DNA from 3 places in the Microbacterium sp. NPDC006705 genome. Region 1 is predicted to be linked to each of the others. Evidence: predicted binding sites of a transcription regulator. Region 1 holds the regulator's gene; each other region holds the start of a gene.
The links. Region 1 encodes HrcA, which represses chaperone genes, less so after heat shock. Its sites were predicted from a motif close to TTNGCACTCGNNNNNNNCGAGTGCNAA; they were not measured.
Positions count from the first base shown of each region.

Region 1 (5,272 bases):
CCTCCGCGCGATCTCGCCGCTGTACGCGACGCCTGAGGCCTGATGGGCGCGGCACTGCCGATCGGTGATCCGGTGCCGGTCGGCGGGACGCTGCCGGACGACCTCGTCATCGACCCCGACGTCCCGTTCGGGGTGTACCTGCACGTTCCGTTCTGCCGGGTGCGGTGCGGCTACTGCGACTTCAACACCTACACCGCCACAGAGCTGCGTGGCGCGCGGCAAGATGCCTACGCCGACGAGGTGCTGCGCGAGATCGCCCTCTCGGCCGATGTGATGGACGAGCGCGGCCCCCGGCGTCCGGCGCAGACGGTGTTCTTCGGCGGCGGCACTCCCACGTTGCTTCCGGCCGGGGACCTCGCTCGGATGCTGAGCGGAGTGCGGGACACGTTCGGCATCGCCGCCGGCGCGGAGGTCACCGTCGAGGCGAACCCCGACACGATGAACCCTCGGGTCGCCGACGAGCTGGCGGCGGCGGGCGTGACGCGCCTGTCGATCGGCATGCAGTCCGCGGTTCCGCACGTGCTCGCAGCGCTCGACCGAACGCACGATCCCGCCAACGTCGCCACCGCCGTGGCTGCCGCGCGCGGGGCTGGACTCGACGTCTCGGTCGACCTGATCTACGGAGCGCCGGGGGAGAGCCTCGACGACTGGCGGCGCTCGGTCGACACCGCGGTGGCGCTCGAACCCGACCATGTGTCCGCCTATGCGCTGATCATCGAGGAGGGCACCCGTCTCGAGCGTCAGATCCGCCGCGGTGAGGTGGCCGCGCCCGACGACGATCTCCAGGCCGACATGTACGAACTGGCCGATGACCGTCTCGCCGCCGCCGGCTTCTCCTGGTACGAGGTCTCGAACTGGGCCCGGTCGACCGACCAGCGCTCGCGCCACAATCTCGCCTACTGGCGCGGAACCGACTGGTGGGGTTACGGGCCGGGCGCGCACAGTCACATCGCGGGCCTCCGCTGGTGGAACGTGAAACACCCGGCGGCATATGCTCAGCGGCTCTCCGCGGGCGAGTCTCCCGCCGCAGGCCGCGAGCGCCCGGATGCCGAGGCCCGACGGCTCGAGTCCGTCCTGCTGCGATCACGCATCGTGGATGGGCTCGCCGTCGATGAGCTCGCGAACGACTCGCGCCGTGCCGTCGCATCGCTCATCGCCGACGGGCTCATCGAAGGCGCCGACGCCGTCCGCGGTCGGGTCGTCCTGACTCGCCGCGGACGCCTCATGGCCGATGCGGTCGTACGGGCGCTCACCGAGTGATCCCGGGCGGCGACCCGCCTCGCCCACGCGGTAGAATTGGCACTCGCAGACATCGAGTGCCAAACAGGAGGTGACGGACATGGTCTCAGAGCGCGGACTGCAGGTGCTGCGGGCGATCGTGCAGGACTATGTCGACACCCGCGAGCCCGTGGGAAGCAAGTCGATCGTCGAGCGCCACGCCTTCGGCGTCTCGGCTGCCACGATCCGCAACGACATGGCGCTCCTCGAGGACGAGGAGCTCATCGCCGCGCCCCACACGTCATCCGGACGCGTGCCGACCGATAAGGGCTACCGCGTCTTCGTCGACCATCTGGCAGGCCTTCGCCCCCTGAGCGCCGCCCAGCGCTCGGCCATCACGACCTTCCTCGACGGCCCTACCGACCTCGACGACCTGCTCGTGCGGACGGTTCGTGCGCTCACCCAGCTGACGGGCCAGGTCGCAATGGTGCAGTACCCCTCCTTCGCGCGCGCGCAGGTCTCGCACCTCGAATTGGTCGACCTCGGCGGCGGACGACTCGTCGTCATCGTCGTCACCGACACCGGCCGTGTCTCCCAGCGGGTGGGCGTGGTACGCACCCTCCTCGACGAAGCGCAATTCGCCGTAGCCAAGGCGACGCTGCGCGCCGCTGTCACCGGCGTCGCCGTGCGAGACGCCGTCACCGCGGTGTCGGCGCTCGCGGAGAGCGAGTCGGTCGGCGACCCGATCGGCGATGCGGTGCGCGAGATCGCCCGCATCCTGGTCGAAGAGCTCGAGACGTTCCGGCAGGACCGCCTAGTCATGGCCGGCACCGCCACGCTCGCGCGGCGAGAGGCGGATTTCCGCGGCAGTATCTATCCGCTGCTCGAAGCCATCGAGGAGCAGGTGACGCTGCTTCGGCTCATGGGCGAGATGGTCGCCGACGACCGCGGCGTCGCAGCGCGAATCGGCCGCGAGAACGAGGCGTACGGGCTCTCCGAAGCTTCGGTCGTCACGAGCGACTACGACGTCCCGGGCTCGCATGCACGCGTCGGCCTCATGGGACCGACGCGCATGGACTACCCGACGAACCTCGCGACGGTCCGCGCCGTCGCGCACTACCTCAGCCGGCTTCTCGACGAAGACGAGAAGTCCCGCTGACCCACCCCACCCACGCCCGAACGGGCGGAAAGGCGATCCGTGGCTGACCACTACGAGGTCCTGGGCGTTGCGCGCGACGCGTCGCCCGACGAGATCAAGAAGGCGTACCGACGCCTGGCACGAGAACTGCACCCCGACGTCAACCCGGGAGAGGATGCGTCCGAGCGATTCAAGCTCGTCACGCATGCTTACGACGTCCTCAGCGATCCGGAGCAGCGTCAGCGCTACGACATGGGCGGTGACTCCGCCGGCGGCTTCGGCGGCGCCGCGGGCTTCGGCGGATTCAGCGACATCTTCGAGACCTTCTTCGGCGGCGGCGCCGGAGGCGGCGGTCGCGCCGGGCGTCCGCGCTCCCGGCGCGAACGCGGACAGGATGCGCTCGTCCGGGTCACCCTCGAGCTCGGCGACGTCGTCTTCGGCGTGCATCGCGACATCGAGGTCGACACCGCGGTGCTCTGCGACACCTGCCAGGGCTCGTGCTGCCAGCCGGGAACGCAGCCGGTCACCTGCGACGTCTGCCACGGCGCGGGCAACGTGCAGCGCACCGTCCGCAGCCTGCTGGGCAACGTCGTGACGTCGCAGCCCTGCAACGTCTGCCAGGGTTACGGCACGACGATCCCGTACCCGTGCACGACCTGCCAGGGGCAGGGACGCGTCCGGGCTCGCCGCACCGTCTCGCTCGACATCCCCGCAGGTGTCGAGACCGGGTTGCGCCTGCAGCTCCCCGGATCCGGCGAGGTCGGTCCCGCCGGCGGCCCCAACGGCGATCTGTACCTCGAGGTCACGGTCGCTCCGCACGACGTGTTCAGCCGCGAGGGCGACGATCTGCTCGCCACGCTCGAGGTGTCGATGCCCGACGCCGTCCTCGGCACCAGCACCACGATCGAGTCGCTCGACGGTCCGGTCGAGCTCGAGCTGCGCCCCGGCGTCCAGTCCGGCGACGTCCTCACCGTCAAGGGTCGCGGCATCACGCCGCTTCGCGGCTCGACGCGCGGCGACCTGCGTGTCGGCGTTCACGTCGTCACCCCGACGCGTCTGGATGCCAAGGAGCGGGCCCTCATCGAGGAGCTGAAGAAGCGCACGAAGTCGCCCGCACCACAGCTCGCGGAGTTCCACCAGGGCCTTTTCGCCAAGCTCCGCGATCGGTTCCGGAACAGCTGAGCGCATGGCCCTGCACTTCCTCGTCGACCCGCCGCTCATCACTCGGCCGGGCGAGTTCGTCGACCTCACCGGCGCCGAGGCTCATCACGCGGCCGGCGTCCGTCGCGTGCGTGTCGGTGAGACGGTGACGGTGGGCGACGGCGCGGGGGCGTGGCTCGAGGGCACCGTCACCGCAGCCGATCCGAAGCTCGTCCGCATCGAGGCGCTCTCGCGAGTCGAGCATTCCGCGCCCGCACGGCGCGTGACGCTGATCCAAGCGCTCGCGAAGGGCGATCGCGACGAGCTCGCGGTGCAGGCCTGCACCGAGCTCGGCGTCGATGCGATCGTGCCCTGGCAGGCTGCGCGAAGCGTCTCGCGGTGGAGCGGACCGAAGGTCGAGCGCGGTGTGCAGCGGTGGGCGACCATCGCGCGCGAAGCGGCGAAGCAGGCGCATCGCGCGTGGCTGCCCGCCGTCGACGCGCCCGTGTCGACGACGGAGCTCGCGGCGCGATGCGGCTCCGAGCGAGTGCTGGTGCTCGAGCCGACGGCGACGCGGCGACTGAGCGAGGTCGAACTGGGCGAGGGCGACGTGTCGCTCGTGGTCGGTCCCGAGGGCGGGATCGCAGCCGAGGAGCTGGACGCGCTCGTCGCGGCCGGCGCGGTCGCCGTGCGTCTGGGGGACACGGTCCTGCGGACGTCGACGGCCGGCCCCGCTGCGCTCGGCGTTGTCAACGTCGCCCTCGGTCGCTGGTAACGCCGCCCGTCCCGCCACCGCACCCCGTCGATAGACTGAACGTATGAGCGAACCGTCTGTCTTCACGCGCATCCTCCGCGGCGAGATCCCCTCCGAGATCATCGCGGAGACCGAGAATGCGTTCGCGATCCGCGACATCGCTCCGCAGGCTCCGGTGCATGTCCTCGTGATCCCCAAGACCGAGCGCTACCGCACCGTGGTTGAGCTCGCCGCGGGCGACCCCGCTCTCCTCAGCGAGCTCGTCGGGCTCGCGAACTCCGTCGCTGCCGAGCATTCGGACGGCGACTTCCGTTTGATCTTCAACACCGGCCCCGGCGCAGGACAGACCGTGTTCCACGTTCACGCGCACGTCCTCGCCGGTGGCCTCTCCGAAGGGAGCCTCGGTGGCTGATGCTTCCGAACCCGCCGTCGCGACGATCCTCGCCGACGGCGTCGCCATGGTCCAGCTGCTCGGGCCCCAAGACCGCCTCCTGCGCGTCGTCGAGCGGGAGCACCCCGACGTCGACGTCCTCGTCCGCGGCAACGAAATCACCCTGACGGGCTCGAACGATGACGTCGCCGCCGCGAAGTCGCTCGTCGACGAGCTGATCGCCATGGCACGGGCCGGGCAAGGCCTCGATCCGAGCGACGTGTCGACGTCCAGTCGCATCCTGCAGCGGCGAAAGGGCGATGAAGGCCCGCGCCCGTCCGAGGTGCTGGGGGAGGCGATCCTCTCCTCGCGCGGCAAGGTGATCCGGCCGAAGACGCTGGGGCAGAAGGCCTACGTCGACGCGATCGACGAGAACACGATCGTCTTCGGCATCGGCCCCGCGGGAACCGGCAAGACCTACCTCGCGATGGCGAAGGCGGTGCAGGCCTTGCAGCGCAAGGAAGTCAATCGCATCATCCTGACGCGCCCCGCCGTGGAAGCGGGAGAGCGCCTCGGCTTCCTGCCCGGCACCCTCACCGACAAGATCGACCCGTACCTCCGGCCGCTGTACGACGCTCTCAACGAGATGCTC
Region 1 covers NZ_JBJDQQ010000001.1:312,438-317,709, reverse strand. Annotated here, with positions in the region: gene ACI2K6_RS01430 (DUF1990 family protein) at 1-43, shown strand, start outside; gene hemW (radical SAM family heme chaperone HemW) at 43-1,260, shown strand; gene hrcA (heat-inducible transcriptional repressor HrcA) at 1,340-2,377, shown strand; gene dnaJ (molecular chaperone DnaJ) at 2,417-3,538, shown strand; gene ACI2K6_RS01410 (16S rRNA (uracil(1498)-N(3))-methyltransferase) at 3,543-4,271, shown strand; gene ACI2K6_RS01405 (HIT domain-containing protein) at 4,315-4,662, shown strand; gene ACI2K6_RS01400 (PhoH family protein) at 4,709-5,272, shown strand, end outside.

Region 2 (5,272 bases), on a different contig from region 1:
GCCCACACACGCGCCAGGAGCGGGCACCAACTGCGAACCCACGCGCGAGCGCGAGCCCACACAGCGCTCACCTGGCAGCTCGCGCCCACACACGCGCCAGGAGCGGGCACCAACTGCCAACCCACACCCCGAGCCCGCCCCACGGCGCGCACGACGAAGGGCCCCGGCCAGGAGACCGGGGCCCTCGTGCGCGGGGATCAGCCGACGCGGACGAACTCGTAGTTGTTGTCGTCGCCGTACTCGAAGACGCCGATGGATGCCTCCGTCGGGTCGCCCACCTCGTTGAAGGTGATCGGGCCCGAGACACCGTCGTAGTCCGCGGCCTCACCGGCGATGATCAGGTCGGCGCACTCCGCGAAGGTCGTGCACTTCGTGCCTTCGCCCGAGCCGCCGGAGACCGCCTGCAGGTTCGCGGCGACGTCGGGGCCGGCCGTCGATCCGGCCTGCAGCGCCGCGAGGGCCAGCAGCACGACGGCGTCATACGACTCCGGCCCGTAGGTGAAGTCCTGCAGCTCGGCGTTGCCGGCACCGGTCCAGAACGCCTGCAGGTTGTCGCGGAAGGTTGCGATCGACGCGGGGTCGACGGCGGGGTAGGTGCCCTTCGCGCCGGCCATGGTGCCGGCTTCGAAGTCGTCGCCGAAGTTCGCCAGGTTCCCGTCGACGAGGTACAGCTGCTCGGGGGCCACCTCGGCACCGATCAGCTCGGGGATGATCGTCTTGACCTCTTCGAACGTGATCAGGGCGATCGCGTCCGGGCCGGCTGCGAGCACGTCCTCGACCTGGGCCGAGAAGTTCGTGTCACCGGTGTTATAGAGCGAGGTCGCGACGACCTCGCCGCCGGCAGCCTCGAAGGCGGCCTTGGTGAAGCACGCGAGGCCGGTGCCGTAGGCGTCGTTGAGGACGATCATGCCGAGCGTCTCGTTGCCGTCGGCGCCGATCAGGTTGCCGAGCACCTCGCCCTGCAGGACGTCCGAGGGAGCGGTGCGCCAGTAGAGCCCCTTGTCCTCGTAGCCGGTGAAGGCGGCCGAGGTGTTCGCCGGCGAGAACTGGATGGCGTTGGCGGCGATGACCTGGTCGATGAACTGCAGCGACGTGCCCGAGGACGCCGCGCCGATGATCGCCGTGGCGCCTTCGCCCAGCAGTCGCGGGATCTCCGTCTCGTACGCCTTGTTGTCGGTGTCACCCGAGTCGCCCTGCTTGAGGTCGATCGTGATGCCCTTGCCCGCGGCGTTGATCTCCGATGCGGCGAACTCGGTCGCCGAGATCTCGGGCGGGCCGAGGAAGGCGAGGTTGCCGGTCACGGGCAGAGCCGTGCCGATCGTGTAGGTGAGGTCGGTGCCGGGACCGGTGGAGGTCGAGGTGTACTCGGGGGTGTACGACGCGGGCTCGGCCGCTTCGCAGTCGATGGGGAAATCGGCCGAGGAGTTCCCTTCGGCGTCACCCGATGCAGCCGGTTCGCTGCCTCCGGCACAGCCTGCGAGGACGAGGGCACTCGCGCCGATCACGGCGATACCGCCGAGGACCTTCGCGGTGCGGGAACGGGTGAGAACGCCCATTGTGCTCCTTGATGAGTGGGAACGCGGCACCGAAGCCCCGCGAGGTTGGGTCAAACCTAGTGGTGCCGCTGCATCAGGGATGTTGCGATGTGTTAACGGTCTGTTACGCGACCTGATCGTTACTTCCGGCCCGCGGCGTCCCGCGCGATGACGCGGGTGGGACCGGTGCCACGTCAGACGACGGGGGCGACGTCGGATGCCTCGTCGACGCGTTTCGGACGACGAGCGGCGCGCAGCGAGTCGACGCTGAGCACGACGAGGGCGAGCCAGACGAGCCCGAAGCCGATCCAGCGCTCGAGAGGCATCGGCTCGCCGAGGATCCAGGCCCCCGTGATGAACTGAAGGATCGGCGCGACGAACTGCAGCAGGCCGATCACCGTGAGGCTGCTGCGACGGGCGCCGGCGGCGAAGAACAGCAGGGGCACGGCGGTGACGATCCCGGCGAGGGTCACCAGCGCGGTGTGGCCGGGGCTGACCGAGCCGAAAACGAGCCCGCCGGTGACCGCAACGATGATCGCCTGCACGATCGCGACGGGCGCCAGCCAGAGCGACTCGAGGGTCAGGCCGCTCACGGCGTCGACCGAGGGCCCGATCTGCTTCTTGACCAGTCCGTAGGTGCCGAAGCTCGCGGCGAGGGTCAGGGCGATCCACGGGAAGGCCCCGTAGCCGATGACGATGACGCCGACCGCGACGGCGGCGATGCCGATCGCGACCCACTGGGCCACTCGCAGCCGCTCCTTCAGGACGAGGACGCCGAGGAGCACCGTGACGATCGGGTTAATGAAGTACCCGAGGCTCCCCTCGATCACGTGCCCCGTGAGGGTGCTGATGAGGAAGACCTGCCAGTTCACGTAGATGAGCAGCCCCGCCACGATGGTCCACAGCACCAGGCGCGGCGTGCGCAGGATCGCGATCAGCTTGCCCCAGGCCCGGAGCACCGTGAGGAGGATCGCGCAGAACACCAGCGAGAACAGGATGCGCCACGACACGACCTCGAACGGCCCCATCGGGGCGAGCGTGAGGAAGTAGAGGGGCATGAAGCCCCAGAGCACGTAGGCCGAGAAAGCGTAGATCCCGCCGAGCGAGCGTTCACGGGCGGGATCGAGGGGTGTCACGAGCCAAGCATAGGACGGTCATGACACGGCGAGGTCACGACGGACTGCCATCCGCCGCCGCACGCCTGCCATGACGAAGGCCCGGATGCGATGCACCCGGGCCTTCGTGGAAGAGCTCTGCGTCAGCGGACGACGACGGCGAGGACGTCGCGGGCCGAGAGCACGAGGAACTCGTCAGCGCCGAACTTGACCTCGGTTCCGCCGTACTTGCTGTAGATCACGCGGTCGCCGACGGCGACGTCGAGCGGAACACGGTTGCCGTTGTCATCGATGCGGCCGGGGCCGACCGCCACGACCTCGCCCTCCTGGGGCTTCTCCTTGGCGGTGTCGGGGATGACCAGACCACTCGCAGTGGTCTGCTCGGCCTCGACCTGCTTGATGACGATGCGGTCCTCGAGCGGCTTGATGGAAACCGACACGGTCTACCTCTTTCTTCGACAAGACTTGTTGGCAATCTCACCCTGAGAGTGCCAACTCCGAGTCTAGGGGGACGTTGGCACTCACGCAACGCGAGTGCCAACACCCCTGAACCGGCCGCACCGCCCCGCGTAGGCTGTCGTGGTGGATCACGCCGAGCTCTCCGCGTTGCTGACCCCCGAGGGACTCCGTCTGGTCGACGCCCTCCGGATCTCGTCTACGGCGGATGCCGCGTCGGCCGTGTCGCGGCTGCGACGCGAGGGCCTTTCCCCCGACCTCGTGTCGGCCGTCGTCGGGCAAGCCCGGCTGCGCGAGCGCGCGCGGGCGAAGTTCGGTCCGTTCGCCGATCGGATGCTGTTCACCCGGGCCGGCCTCGAGCAGGCTACGCGTCTCGTTGTCGCCGCCCGCCACGCCGGCAGGTTCCGCGATGCCGGCATCGCCCGCGTCGCCGACCTCGGCTGCGGCATCGGCGGCGACGCCCTGGGGTTCGCCGGCATCGGACTCGAGGTCCTGGCCGTCGACGCAGACGAGATCACGGCCGCCCTGGCCGCCTACAACCTCGCCCCGTTCGGTGCAGCCGCTCGCGTGCGCCACGGGCGGGCGGAGGAGACCGATCTCGACGGCGTCGATGCCGTCTGGCTCGACCCCGCTCGCCGCACCTCGGGCCACAGCGAGACGCGGCGCATCGCGGCATCCGACTACACGCCGTCGCTCGAGTGGGCCTTCGACCTCGCAGGTCGGATGCCGACGGGCATCAAGCTCGGCCCTGCGTTCGACCGCGACGACCTTCCCACCGACGGCGAGGCGCAGTGGATCAGCGCGGACGGCTCGACGATCGAGCTCGTCCTCTGGTCGGGCGCTCTCGCTCGCCCGGGCGTCCGGCGGTCCGCCCTCGTGATCCGCGGCGATCGTGCCGCCGAGCTCACCGCCGCCGATGATGCTCCGGACGTCGATCCGCGCGATCTGGGCGCCTACCTGCACGAGCCAGACGGCGCCGTCATCCGCGCTCGGCTGATCGGCGACGTGGCCCGCTCCCTCGACGCGGGGATGCTCGCCGGCGGCACGGCGTACATGACCTCCGACACGGGGCGTACCAGCGCGTTCGCGACGACGTTCCGGGTGCGCGAGGTCCTGCCGCTGAAGACCCGCGAGATCGACGCCGCGCTCAAGCGCGCAGGGATCGGCATCCTGGAGATCAAGAAACGCGGGGTCGACATCGATCCCGCGCAGTTCCGCAAGAAGCTGAGCCTGTCGGGGAGCGCGTCGGCGACCCTCTTCCTCACGCGCGTCGGAGACCGCCGGGTGGCCGTCCTCGCCGACCGCGTCGAGGACGGTGAGGGCCGCCCCGGCGACGGGGCTCAGTCCAGCAGCCCGGCCTGAGCCGCCGCCCAGACGAGCCAGCCCGCGCTGTAGAGGATCGACAACGCGGCGAGGCCGAGCGCCCACACCGCGACCCCGCGACGCTCCCACGGTCGGCGCAGCGCCAGCACCGCCATCACGACCGCTGCGATACCCAGCGGGAACGCCCACCCGACAAACAGCGACAGCACGAGGGCCACGATCGCCAGCGCGAGCGCCCACGCCCCCGACCGCGGCAGGATCTCGGGCGCCGGGGCCCACTCGACGCGCGGCTGCGACGCAGCGGGCTCGGCGCGCGGGCCGACCTCGGGGCTGCTCAGCAGCGGTGTCGGCTGCGTGAACTCGCGCTGGAACCCGCCGCGGTGCTCGCCCGGAAGCCTCGCGGCCTCGGGAGCCGACGCGACGTCATCCGTCGGCGCTGCCACGGCGGGGCGCCGACTGCGCCGACGGTCGTCGCTCACCCGCGTACCTGGATCTCGGTGACCGGAAGCGTCGAGTCGGCGCCGAACGAGAGGGTCGACGGCTCGGCGCCCGAGGAGATGAGCTCGGCGGCGAGCGCAGCGATCATCGCCCCGTTGTCGGTGCACAGGCTCAGCGGCGGGATGCGCACCGCGACGCCCGCGGCGGCGGCTCGTTCGAGCGCGACCTCGCGCAGCCGGCGATTGGCGATCACGCCGCCGCCGAGGAGCAGCCGGGGCACGCCGTGCTGCGCGCACGCGTCGAGCGCCTTGGTCACGAGGACGTCGACGACCGCTTCGCGGAAGGATGCCGCGACGTCGGCGACGGGCACGGTCTCGCCCGCCGCCTCGCGCTGCTCGATCCAGC
Region 2 covers NZ_JBJDQQ010000003.1:20,482-25,753, forward strand. Annotated here, with positions in the region: gene ACI2K6_RS14005 (ABC transporter substrate-binding protein) at 198-1,556, opposite strand; gene rarD (EamA family transporter RarD) at 1,730-2,671, opposite strand; gene groES (co-chaperone GroES) at 2,794-3,090, opposite strand; gene ACI2K6_RS14020 (SAM-dependent methyltransferase) at 3,233-4,468, shown strand; gene ACI2K6_RS14025 (hypothetical protein) at 4,447-4,908, opposite strand; gene tsaD (tRNA (adenosine(37)-N6)-threonylcarbamoyltransferase complex transferase subunit TsaD) at 4,905-5,272, opposite strand, start outside.
Region 2: groES (co-chaperone GroES) is a predicted target of HrcA. The motif match lies at 3,165-3,191, and genes of this name have one in related genera.

Region 3 (5,272 bases), 950 kb from region 1:
CAGTGGGGGCCGGCACGCGCTACGCGGTGGTCGCGCGAAACCTCGCCGATCACGGCTGGGCGCTGCACAACATGGGGTCGCTGCCCCACATCTCCGTCGGGGGTGCGACGGCGACATCGACGCACGGCTCGGGGGATCGCAACGGATCCCTCGCCACCGCCGTGCGAGCGCTGGAGTTCATCGGCCCGGGCGGCGAGCTCCGCACGGTCTCCGCGGGCGACGCAGACTTCGCCGGCAGTGTGGTCCACCTCGGCGCCCTCGGGCCGGTCGTCCGGCTGACGCTCGCGATCGAGCCGACGTATCAGGTGAGGCAGGACACCTACGCCGGCCTGACGTGGGACGACCTCTTCGAGCGATTCGACGAGGTGACGGCAGCCGGTTACAGCGTCAGTGTCTTCACACGCTGGAACACGCGCGACGTCGGCGAGGTATGGGTCAAGGAGCGCCTCGACGACACTTCGGCTCCCGACATGCCGGAACGGGTGCTGAGCGCGCGCCGGGTGACGGCGAAGGCGGACTCGCCGGCGGCCGACGGGGTCGACAACACGACCGAGCAGGGCGGCGTCCCGGGCGACTGGTGCGAGCGTCTGCCTCATTTCCGCATCGACGCGACGCCGTCCAACGGTGACGAGATCCAGACGGAGTACTGGGTCGACCGGGCTGTCGCCGTCGACGCCATCGCCGCCGTCCGCTCGATCGCCGACCGGGTAGAGCCCGCCCTCCTCGTCACGGAGCTGCGGACCGTCGCCGCCGATGAGCTCTGGCTCTCTCCCGGGTTCGGGCGTGACAGCGTGTGCATCCATTTCACCTGGAAGAACGAGCCGGATGCCGTGCGCACGGCCATCTCGCACGTGGAGCGGGTGCTCGCCCCCTTCGATCCGCGCCCGCACTGGGGCAAGGTCTTCTCGATGCCCATCGGCGGATCGCTGCCGCACCTGGATGACTTCCGGGAGCTCGTGGCGCGCGTCGACCCGACGGGGAAGTTCTCGGGCCCCTACCTCGAGCGGGTACTGGGCATCCCCGCGCGCTGACGTGCCCCGCGGCTCAGGTGAAGGGTCGCGAGGCGTCGATGATGCGGCTGAGGTCGACGGCGGTCCGCGTCCACGGTGAGATGCGCCCGTCGTTGCGGGCGGGAACCGTCTCGACGACGCGGGCGAGCGCCTTCTCGGCATCCTCGACCGTGGTCGCGGCGGCGGGGTCGCCCAGAGGGCGAGCCACGGCTCGGGCGGTCGCACGGACAGCCTCGGCGAGTGCGGCACGCGGGGGCGCGGCATCCGGTGTGAGGGGCAGCCCGTCGATGCCGTCGGCCAGCTCGATCGTCTGGCGGACGGTGTTCTCGAGGGCGCGCAATCGGCGGTTGTTCTCCGTCTCGATGCCCCGTCGGCGACGGGCGAGCGGATGCGCTTTGCGGCTGCGTGCGGCCTCGCGGACGTCGGTCGACACAGCGTCGAGGATCTCCTCGAGATAGCGCTGACCGGCCTCGTCGGCCGGTTCGCCGTCGGCGATCGAGGTCGCGAGCATCTCGAGCCGGTCCGATACGGCGTCGCGCAGCTGCGACAGGCGTGTGGAGGCGCGGCGGAGGTAGAGGGGCGGAATGATGGCGAGATTGACGGCGACGCCGATGACGACGCCGAACGCCATCGTGACCAGGTACGACACCGAGAAGCCGCCCGCGTCGTTCGCCCCGAGCAGCAGCACGAACAGGGCGGCGATGGCGATCCAGTCTCGGCCGGTGCCGAGCGCCCGGATGCCGCCGACGGCGACGCCGACGCCGACGACGATCGCCACGCCCACGATGCGGGGGCTGGGGCCCGACACGAACCACAGGCCCACCAGGCCGATCGCGATGCCGATCGCCAGGCCGCCGACCGCCTGCAGGCCGGCTTTGGCCGAGTCGGCGATCGTCGGATACATGCTCACGAGCACGCCGAGCGGCGCGTAGTAGGAGTACTCGTCGTGCGCGAAGGGTACGTACGGCGCGAGATACCAGGCGATCGCCGCGGCGAGGGCCGCCTTGCCGGCGAGCAGCAGACGAGAGAGCGCGAAGGCCTCGCCGCCCGCGGTCCGCGCCGCGGCTTTCAGCGAGACAAGGCGGGGATGGGGTAGGGCGGTCATCGATCGCGACGATAGGCGTACAGTGCGCCCGACAGCAGCCCCTTGACGCCGCCGGGCCCGTACGGCAGATGCTGGCGTAGCCTGGGCGAGTGAGCGCTTACGTCTCGGCGTTCGAGCTGTTCTCCATCGGTGTAGGACCCTCGAGCTCCCACACGGTCGGCCCGTTGCGTGCTGCCCGTGCTTTCGTCGTCAGGCTGGAGGCCGCGGGGCGGCTTCCCGAGGTCGCACGTGTCGGCTGCGTGCTGTACGGGTCGCTCGGAGCGACCGGGATCGGGCACGGCACGCCCGACGCCGTGGTCGCAGGGCTGCAGGGTCATGCGCCCGAGACCGTCGATCCCGACGAGGTTCGCGGCGCGTGGACCGAATGGGTCGACGGGTCGCCCCTGGTGCTCGCGGGGTGGCACGCGGTGCCGTTCTCGCGGAGCGACGTGACCTTCGAACCGCGGACGCGGCTTCCGGAGCATCCCAACGCGATGACCCTGAGCGCGTGGGACGCCGCGGGCGATCTCGTCGCGTCGGAAACGTATCTCTCGGTCGGGGGCGGCTTCATCCGTCGCGCAGGCGAAGCCGCCGAGTCGGGCGGGCGGCGCGGAGGTGCGGGCGCTGTCGCCTGGCCGTACCGTTTCAGTACCGCGGCGGAGCTGCTCGAGCTGTGCGAGCGCGAGCAGATGAGCATCGCCGGCCTCGCGCGCCGCAACGAGGAGGCACTCCGGCCCGAGGCCGAGGTCGCTGCCGGCCTCGACGCGATCTGGGATGCCATGGCGGGGTGCGTAGAGGCGGGGCTTCGAGCCGACGGCACCTTGCCGGGGATGCTGCGCGTGCGGCGCCGGGCGGGGGCGATGCGGGCGCAGCTCGAACAGGCGGAGGCGGCCGGCGGGCGTGAGCTGCCGGGGGAGTGGCTCGGTGCTTTCGCGCTCGCCGTCAACGAGGAGAACGCGTCGGGTGGACGCGTGGTCACCGCGCCCACCAACGGCGCCGCAGGAATCCTTCCGGCGGTGGCTATGTACTGGTGGCGGTTCGCGGCGGAGTCGCGGCTCGCGTCGGAGGATCTGGATCGGCGCCGCGGCATCAGGCGGTTCCTGTTGACCGCGACGGCTCTGGGGTCGCTGTTCAAGGCGAACGCGTCCATCTCGGGTGCGGAGGGCGGCTGCCAGGCCGAGGTCGGATCTGCGTGCGCGATGGCGGCGGGAGGCCTGACGGCGGTCATGGGCGGCAACAGCGCGCAGATCGAGAATGCGGCGGAGATCGCGATGGAGCACCACCTCGGGCTCACGTGCGACCCGGTCGGTGGCCTCGTGCAGATCCCGTGCATCGAGCGCAACGCGATCGCGGCGTCGACGGCGGTCACCGCGGCGCGACTCGCGTTGCGGGGTGACGGGCAGCATTACGTGTCGCTGGATGCCGTCGTCGAGACGATGCGCCAGACCGGGATAGACATGTCGCACAAGTACAAGGAGACGAGCGAGGGCGGTCTCGCGGTGAACGTCGTCGAGTGCTGAGAGGTCCTTGCGCCCCATCTTCGGGGCGCTGTTCGCCGTGCGAGAACCCTTGGCACTCGATGGGGGAGAGTGCTAATCTGGATGCAGTTGAGCCGGTATGGCTCAACTTTCAGATCTCAACACGAAGCATCAGAGAAGGGAAAGATCGATGGCTACTTATGACCCGTTCCGCGACCTCGACCGCATCGCCTCGAGCCTCTTCGACACGCGCCGCGGCCCCCGTCGCATGCCGATGGACCTCTACCGTGACGGCGACCACTACGTGATGACCGCCGACCTGCCCGGCATCGACCCGGGCTCGGTCGACATCGACGTCGACGGCCAGCTGCTGACCATCCGCGCCGAGCGAACGCTCGCGAGCGGTGACGGAGTGAAGTGGATCACGCGCGAGCGTGAAGCCGCGAGCTTCCTGCGTCAGCTGAACCTCGGCCAGGGTGTCGACACGGAAGGCATCGCCGCGACCTACAACAACGGCGTCCTGACCGTGACCATCCCGGTCAGCGAGAAGGCCAAGCCGCGCAAGGTCGAGGTCACGACCGACGCAGCCGCGCCGGTGGTGCCGATCGAGAACTGATCGCGCAGATCCGCGTGCGCACGACGGGCGGCCGCAGCTCTTTCGGGGGCGGCGGCCGCCCTTTCGCGTATATCCCCTAGCCCGCGACCGATTCGAAGGTGCGCGATGCGCTCGCCCGACTGCGTGGCTGCAGCCCTCAGAAGGGTGGCGGTTCGTCCGCCGGCGGTCCGCCGCGTGTCGCATCCGGTGGCGGGTCCGTGGTGGCGATGGTGAAGCAGACGGCCGGTACGGGGACGTCTTCGCGGTAGACCCGGCCGAGGGGTGAGGTCCATTCCAGGACCCCGCCACCGACCTGCCGAACCTCCCACTTCGTGAACTGCTTCATCGAGTGGTGTCGCTGGCAGAGGTGGGCGAGGTTGAAGATGTGGGTGTGCCCGCCGAGGGCGTGGTCGATGGTGTGGTCGAGCTCGCAGCGGATCGCGGCCCGGCGGCATCCGGGGAATCGGCAGTGCTGGTCCCGCGCCATCAGGAGCTTCTTCATCGAAGCCGTGGGCCGGTAGGTGTCGATCTCAATCGGTGTGCGGGTGACGGGGTCGATGAAGAGCCGGTCCCACTCGCTGACCTGCCCGGCGAGCTCGCGCGCCGTATCCGCATCGATCAGCGCGCCCCCGACGGCTTCGGCCGGGTTCTCGTCACGCCCCATCAACGTCTCGGCGGTGACCGCCACCTGAACCCGTGCGCGGATCGCCCCGAGCCCACCAGCCCGGTCGATCCCATACGTCGGGTCAACGACGGGCGCCCCGCCGAGCACCAGGTCGCCCAGGATGTCGGCGCGCAGCTGATCCATCGTCCTGGTGTCGGCGGGCTTACCCGACCCAGCGGCATCCGCCCCGGCACCTTCCGCCCCATCGCCCTCCGCCCGGGCGTCCTTCACGGACTGCCCCATCTGCGTCAGCCGGTCGAGCATCCCGGCGGCGATGACCGTCGGAAGGTTCGCGACGAGATTCGACATCCCATCCGACCGGTGGAACACCCGTACGCACCGCTCCGCCGCCGCGGTCTTGTGCCGGTCGGTGAACGTCTGCGGGTGAAGCCGGGCTGCCAACGCATCCAGCGCACCCCGCACCCGCGACGGCACGTCCCG
Region 3 covers NZ_JBJDQQ010000001.1:1,258,239-1,263,510, reverse strand. Annotated here, with positions in the region: gene ACI2K6_RS06065 (FAD-binding protein) at 1-1,031, shown strand, start outside; gene ACI2K6_RS06060 (FUSC family protein) at 1,045-2,115, opposite strand; gene ACI2K6_RS06055 (L-serine ammonia-lyase) at 2,205-3,614, shown strand; gene ACI2K6_RS06050 (Hsp20/alpha crystallin family protein) at 3,763-4,188, shown strand; gene ACI2K6_RS06045 (HNH endonuclease) at 4,325-5,272, opposite strand, start outside.
Region 3: ACI2K6_RS06050 (Hsp20/alpha crystallin family protein) is a predicted target of HrcA. The motif match lies at 3,664-3,690, and genes of this name have one in related genera.